2 linked regions of the Bythopirellula goksoeyrii genome follow. The protein of the gene in region 1 interacts with the protein of each later gene in a pairwise test. Links are inferred from orthologs where the notes say so. Each region holds a gene or a part of one and is shown on either strand. Other genes may lie near its edges.

Evidence for each region.
Region 2: the proteins of Pr1d_RS00020 (region 1) and gyrA interact in binary tests that used the Escherichia coli proteins (3 or more experiments, as listed by UniProt). The link is inferred for Bythopirellula goksoeyrii from one-to-one orthologs.

The regions. Positions count from the first base shown.
Region 1 is NZ_CP042913.1:2,626-6,053, reverse strand. Bases 190-3,297 are described here. They hold Pr1d_RS00020 (DNA gyrase subunit B), read right to left. Parts: upstream 2,933-3,297; coding sequence 446-2,932; downstream 190-445. Other genes in these bases: Pr1d_RS00015 (DUF721 domain-containing protein), read right to left, coding at 3,008-3,297; Pr1d_RS00025 (DUF433 domain-containing protein), read right to left, coding at 190-410. In the rest of the region: Pr1d_RS26575 (DUF5615 family PIN-like protein), read right to left, coding at 1-170; more of Pr1d_RS00025, read right to left, coding at 180-189; more of Pr1d_RS00015, read right to left, coding at 3,298-3,428. UniProt on the Escherichia coli protein: DNA gyrase negatively supercoils closed circular double-stranded DNA in an ATP-dependent manner to maintain chromosomes in an underwound state.
Region 2 is NZ_CP042913.1:1,025,026-1,028,666, forward strand. The notes cover bases 4-3,324. They hold gyrA (DNA gyrase subunit A), read left to right. Parts: upstream 4-397; coding sequence 398-3,124; downstream 3,125-3,324. Other genes in these bases: Pr1d_RS04095 (family 16 glycoside hydrolase), read left to right, coding at 4-248; Pr1d_RS04105 (MBL fold metallo-hydrolase), read right to left, coding at 3,141-3,324. In the rest of the region: more of Pr1d_RS04095, read left to right, coding at 1-3; more of Pr1d_RS04105, read right to left, coding at 3,325-3,641. UniProt on the Escherichia coli protein: A type II topoisomerase that negatively supercoils closed circular double-stranded (ds) DNA in an ATP-dependent manner to maintain chromosomes in an underwound state.

The sequences.
Region 1 (3,428 bases):
ATCTTGACGGACACTACCACTACAATTCTCCCTTCAGTTTGAGCACGAATTAAGATTTCTGTATCCGACTCACCCTGCATGGATTCTTTGGCTGCCAACACGTCATGACCTGCCTCCCGCAGTCTTCGAATCACGGATCCTGAAACATTCTCATTAAGTGAAAACTTCATCGAGATTGCTCAGTCAGGGGTGAGATACACCCGCTCAGATTGCAGAACGCTACTGGCGTAAGCAAGACACGCCTGTATATCCTCTGAAGTGAGATGATCATACTCTTCCAAGATGTCTTCTTGAGACCAACCACGAGCCAGCAGATCGACTACGAACTCAACGGCGATTCTTGTTCCTTTAATGATCGGTTTACCCGTGAGAACATTAGGAGCTATCTCGATTCTATCTTGCCAATTCATGAGAAAGTGTTCCTTACGCAGATATGTATCAATCTTTACACATCCAAATTCTTCACATCCAACGCATGCTTCTGGATGAACTCGCGGCGGGGCTCTACGTTGTCGCCCATTAGCACGCGGAACAACTCGTCGGCGCTGCCGGCGTCTTCCATTCTCACCTGCAATAAGGTGCGATTGGCGGGGTCGAGTGTCGTTTCGCGGAGTTCTTCGGCGTTCATTTCACCCAAGCCCTTAAAGCGAGTGATTTGCAAACCCTTTTCTCCCGCTGCCCGAATGGCAGCCGGCAGACCGCGGAGATCGTCCAAACCGGTTTCGTTTTCGCCACGACGGAGCATGTAGCGAGAACCCTCCAGGCCGGTTCGATCTTCGGGTATCAGCGATTCGATCTCAAACCCGAGTTCCGAGAGATCCTTGAGCAACGTGTTGATCGTACGCACCTCATGAAGTTCGACGATTCGCAACTTTGGAGCGGCATGGCCATTGGTTTCCGCAACTTCCTCGACAGGGATTGTTCCCACATCCAGTTGCATCTCTTTGCCGGTGGCCTTTTCCTGCTCTTCGACAAAGGCCTCCAATGCTGCACGATTATTGAACCAATGTTCATGGAGACCAAGAAACACATGAAAGATGGGGAGCTCCAGTGTGTCGGGATCCTGCCGCACCGCATGGGCCTTGAGGCTAATCCCGCGTCGCTCCAGGGCGACGATCGATTCCTCCATCGCAGCAAGCGTACGGCAGAGTTTCTCCATCCGCTCTCCATCGACCAGTTCGCCGTTGCCTGGATCGAAGACGCTATCGCTCAACCCCAGATCTAAAAGCTGCGTCTTCATTTCTTCGTCGGTTTGCACATAGTTCACATCCTTCCCCTTGCGCACGCGGAACAAGGGTGGCTGAGCGACGTACACATGACCCTGGGCCACCAGCTCGTACATCTGGCGATAAAAGAACGTGAGCAGCAGCGTACGGATATGTGAACCGTCCACGTCGGCATCGGTCATGATTACGATACGACCGTAGCGACGCTTGCTCAGATCCTGGTCCTCGCCAATGCCGATTCCCACGGCAGCAATCATGCTACGGACTTCTTCGTTGGCGAGCACCTTGTCTTCACGGCTCTTGTAGGCGTTGATGATTTTACCACGAAGAGGCAGAATCGCCTGGTACTCACGTAGCCGACCCCCTTCCGCGCTACCACCCGCCGAGTCACCTTCCACCAGGTACAGTTCGCATTTGTCGACGTCTTTGCTAGAACAATCGCGTAGCTTTCCGGGGAGCCCGCCGCCGGCAAGCGCCCCTTTGCGCTCGCGGATCAGCAACCGCGCCTTGCGGGCACTCTCGCGGGCCTCAGCCGCCAAAACGACTTTGAGAATCATCTGTTTGGCCGTCTTAGGATTTTCTTCTAAGAACTTACTCAGGTAGTCCCCAAACAAGGAATTGACGATTCCCTCGACCTCGCTATTACCCAGCTTGGTTTTGGTCTGTCCCTCGAACTGTGGATGCGGCACGCGAACACTAATCACTGCCGTGAGACCTTCACGAACGTCCTCTCCAGACGGCACTAAGTCTTTGAACAGGTTTTGCTTCTTTCCGTAGGCATTAAGTGAACGAGTCAATGCCGTGCGGAATCCGGAGAGATGCGTACCTCCTTCGGTCGTGGTGATGTTGTTCACATAGGAGTGAACGTTCTCGGTGTACTCTCCAGAATACTGCAAGGCGATCTCTACTGTCACACCATCTGTCTCACCCTCGACGTACAGAACCTCTTGATGCACCGCTTCGCTCGCCCGGTTGAGCCAGACGACAAACTCTTCGATTCCGTTCTCGTATTGAAACGTCTCCGATTCATCCGTCCGCATATCGGTGATCGAAATCTTCACACCTCGGTTTAGAAACGCCAACTCCTGCAAACGCTTCGATAAAGTCGTGTAAACAAACTTCGTAACTGAGAAAATCTGCGGATCAGGCTTGAACGTCGTCTTCGTGCCACGCCGATCACTCGTACCCACGCGGCGAACCTCACCCTTGGGCACACCTCGCTCGTACTCTTGATGGTAGACATGACCCTCGCGACAAACTTCCACCTCACACCATTCGGAGAGAAAGTTGACCACCGTCACACCAACACCATGCAAGCCGCCGGATGTTTGGTAGGCACCCTTGCTGAACTTCCCGCCAAACTTCAGTACTGTCATCACCCCTTCGAGCGTAGATACCTCGCGATCCATTTGCTCGGAGAGTTGGTCGTGCTTTTCTACCGGAATTCCACGGCCGTCGTCTTCCACCGAGACCGAACCATCCGGATTGATAAACACTCTTACTTCGGTGGCGTAGTTGGCCATCGCTTCGTCGATCGAATTGTCTACCACCTCATAGACGAGGTGATGCAGACCACGACCGGATGTATCGCCGATGTACATGCTAGGCCGCTCGCGGACATGCTCCAGATCGCTCAAATGTTCGAGATCGGATTGGCTGTATTCAGCGTTGGCTTTTTTCTTTTGACTAGGTTCTTCGTTTGACATCTGTCTCGTATTCGTTTTGTTAGAAAATTCCGTTGAGTGATTTTAAAATCGATCGCCGGAAATCAATTGATCGAACTAGGGTTCTGATCTGTGTGTTACTCTTCCTACTTTGAACCGTAATTGCTTCACCCCCGCATCCGGAAGTGCCGTTTGCAAACCCGCCAAGAGTTGTTCCTTGCGGAACGTTAGTTCCTGCATCACCAGCGAATTGGCCACCACCACCTGCATCGTCCCCCGACTTAATTTGGCGAACTGAGTGACAGTCGCGAGTTCCGTACCCACGACTGTTTGCCAGGCTTTCTCTTGAATCTCCGACACAGAAATCTGGGCGTATCCTCGACTCCTCACCAAGTCGGCAAGTAAACTACCGATTTTCCGAGGGCTACTCGCATAGTGCCTCTTCCGCTCCGCGGTGCTACGCGTTTCAAAATCTTTCCAGGCATCACCGAGGGCTTGAGAGTCCTCCCCTTGGTTTGCAATCGCGTTGGTTTCTGGC
Region 2 (3,641 bases), 1.0 Mb from region 1 along the record:
TCTCCGACCAGTACGATTCGCAACAGGTGTTGACTGCAGATGGCCTGCTTCTACAAGGTCGGGTGATTGAACTTGATGATGAATATCAAGTCTACACAGCGGACCCCGATGCACCTCCCGCGATCATTCCACGTGAAGATGTCGAAGAAATCAATCCTTCCAATATCTCTCAGATGCCCACGGGGCTGATCGACACACTTAATGATGAAGAATTGAAAGACTTGGTTGCCTATCTGATGGGAAAATAGAGCCTGTTTGCGAGGTTTTCAGGCCGTTGTTGGAGGGGGAAAAAACTGGTAAAATTTGGGCTTTTCCAAGGTATGCCGTGCGAGGCGTTTCCTCACGGCTGATCTGATTCTGAAGTGGCGTTTTTCCTGCTGCGAAAGGACTCCCCCACGTGTCGACCGACTCCAGCGATCCTCAAGAACCTTCCTTCGATCCCGCGCATGCGATTGCCGCTCGGTTGATTGATTTGCCGATCGAAGATGAGCTAAAAGCCAGCTACCTCACCTACGCGATGAGCGTGATTGTGAGCCGTGCGCTGCCCGATGTACGCGATGGCCTCAAGCCTTCGCAACGACGCATTTTGGTGGCGATGAACGACCTAAATCTCACACCTGGTGCAGGTCGTGTGAAGTGTGCCAAAATCTCAGGCGACACGAGCGGTAACTACCATCCCCACGGCGAAAGCGTGATCTATCCCACGCTCGTGCGTATGGCCCAAGAATGGAACATGCGCCACGTGCTGATCGACAAGCAGGGAAACTTCGGTTCGATCGCCGGCCTGCCCCCGGCAGCCATGCGATATACCGAAGCGCGAATGTCCCCTTTTGCCGCACTGATGCTCGACGATCTCAAACTCGACACGGTGGATTTCGTCCCCACGTACGATGAGCGCCACAGCGAGCCGACCGTATTGCCGGCGAAGTTTCCCAACCTGTTGGTCAACGGCGCCAACGGTATCGCCGTTGGTATGGCAACCAGCATCCCCCCCCACAATCTGGGCGAAGTTTGCCGCGGTGTCATTGCACTTCTGGACAATCCCGAGATCACGGTGCAGGAACTGATGGAGCATGTCCCGGGACCTGATTTTCCTACAGGCGGCATCATCTGTGGCCGGTCGTCAATCTGGAAAGGCTACGAAACAGGCCGCAGCACGATCGTCGTTCGTGCCCGCACTTCCATCGAGGAAACGGGGAAGAAAACTCGGATTATCATTCACGAAATCCCCTACCAACAAGCCCGCGACCGGGTCGAGGAACGCATCGCCCAACTGGCCCAGGATGGCAAGATCCCAGGCATCTCTGCTACCCGTAACGAAAGCGATCTCAAAGAGCCTGTTCGGCTGATACTGGAGCTTAAGCGAGATGCCGATCCCGATGTGGTGTTGAACCAACTCTACAAATTCTCACCTCTGCAGGAGACTTTCTCGGTCATTTTCCTTTCCCTGGTGGACGGAAAGCCTCGTGTGCTGACGCTCAAGGAAATGCTGGGTGAGTTTATCCGTCACCGCGAGACGGTTATCCGCCGCCGCACGCTCTTCCTGTTGGCCAAGGCTCGCAAGCGAAAACATACCGTCCAGGGCCTCTTGCTCGCCCACGCTAATATCGATGAAGTGATTCGCGTTATTCGAGCCTCGAAGACCCAGCCAGAGGCCAAGCAGGCTCTCATGGCGATCAAGACTCCCGGGGCACTGCTCGAGAGGGCACTCGGGGCCGAAGGATACGCCCAGTTTCAAGAGGAACGTGGCGTGGCCGAGGAGTATTCGCTCTCGCCAGTGCAGGCTGACGCGATCCTCCGCATGACCTTGGGTCAGTTGGTCAATCTCGAACAAGAAAAGCTTGCCGAGGAGCATGGCAAGCTAATGGAAGAAATTACAGAGCATGTTGGCATTCTGGGCGACCAGGAGAAAATCCGCAGCATCATCCGCGAAGATTGCGAAATGCTGATCGCCAAGCATTCGGACCCCCGTCGCACTGAGATTTCTAACGAAGAAATTGGTGACGTTGATCTGGAAGACCTGATCGAAGAAGAGCAGATGGTCGTTTCGATTTCGCACAATGGCTATATCAAGAGAACCCCGTCGAGTGTTTACCGTGCTCAGCGCCGGGGAGGCAAGGGCATCAAGGGAGCCAAGGTCGACGAGGATGATCCCGTTGAGCATCTGTTTGTCACCAGTACCCACGACTATTTACTGTTCTTCACGTCGAAAGGCAAAGTCTATTGGCAAAAAGTGTATAACTTGCCCCAGCTTTCCCGGGATGCGAAAGGGAGGGCCGTGGTGAATCTGTTGAATCTGGCCGAAGACGAAAGCATCACCGACTGCCGGGCGGTCCGCGATTTTGATCTGCCCGATCACTATTTGATCATGGCCACTAAGCAAGGTTTGGTGAAAAAGACAGAACTCAAAGCATACAGTCGCCCTCTCAAGAGCGGCATCATCGCTATTAAGCTTCGCGAAGACGACGAGTTGGTCGACGTGGCCATTACCAAGAGCGGCGATGAATTGGTCCTCTCTACTGCCAAGGGGATGGCGATTCGCTTCAACGAGTCGGACGCCCGTCCGATGGGCCGCAATACTAGCGGGGTTAAAGGAATCAAGCTCTCCAAGGGGGACAGCCTGGTGGGAATGGTCGTCGCCGATCCCGATGCGACCTTGCTCACCGCTTGCGCCAACGGCTACGGCAAGCGAACCCCCTTCGGCCCCAACGCGATCCCTGAATCCACCTCTGATGAGCCTGCTTCAGCGGGCGACGAATCGGATTCTGAAGACGAAACCAGCAGCTCCTTCCGCTATCGCACGCAGAATCGTGGCGGCAAGGGAGTCCGCGATATCAAAACCACTGAGCGCAACGGCCCCGTGGTTGATATCGTCCGGGTCGATGACCAAGACGAGCTGATGATGATGACCGCCCGCGGCAAAATCCAACGGGTCAAAGTGAGCGACTTCAACCCCATCGGCCGCAACACGCAAGGCGTACGCATCATGACGCTTGATGAAGGGGACACTCTCACCGCTGTGGTACGTGTCCCACAGGAAGAAACGGTGGAGGCTGAGGTACTCTCTGCAGATCCTGATGCTGTAGAACCGCCATCAACGGACGAGACGCCCCCAGGCGAGTGATTGAAACCAGTTTCTCTCAGAATTCCAACACGAGTCCATCCGTGCCTATTTCCGTTTTAGGAAAAATCTTCTTGGCTGCAGCCAAGGGGAGCGCGGAGTCATCAGCAAGCGCAGGGTTGATGTGTACCAAGACCAGGCGGCCCACCTCAGCGGCTTTGGCAACTTGTACAACGGGCGTGATGCAACTGTGACCTGTTAACTCGGCCTGTTCAGGCTCCGTGTCATCAAAGAAGCATTCATGGATCAAGAGATCGACTCCACGAATTCGCTCGATGTAATCAACGTCCGGGGCGGCAACCGTATCGGTCACGTAGGCCATGGAGCGGTCAGGCCAATCGATACGGTACCCCACCGAGCCTCCTGGGTGCCGCAGCGGAAAATGTGTGAGCACTCCGCCGTCGGCCAAGGTGATTCGTGGTTCGAGTGGGCACATCTTAAGTGGCGGATCGACGGGAAACAATAATTCTGAAAATAGATGCGACCGCAGTGCCTCAAGTTTCTCGGGTTCACCGTGCAC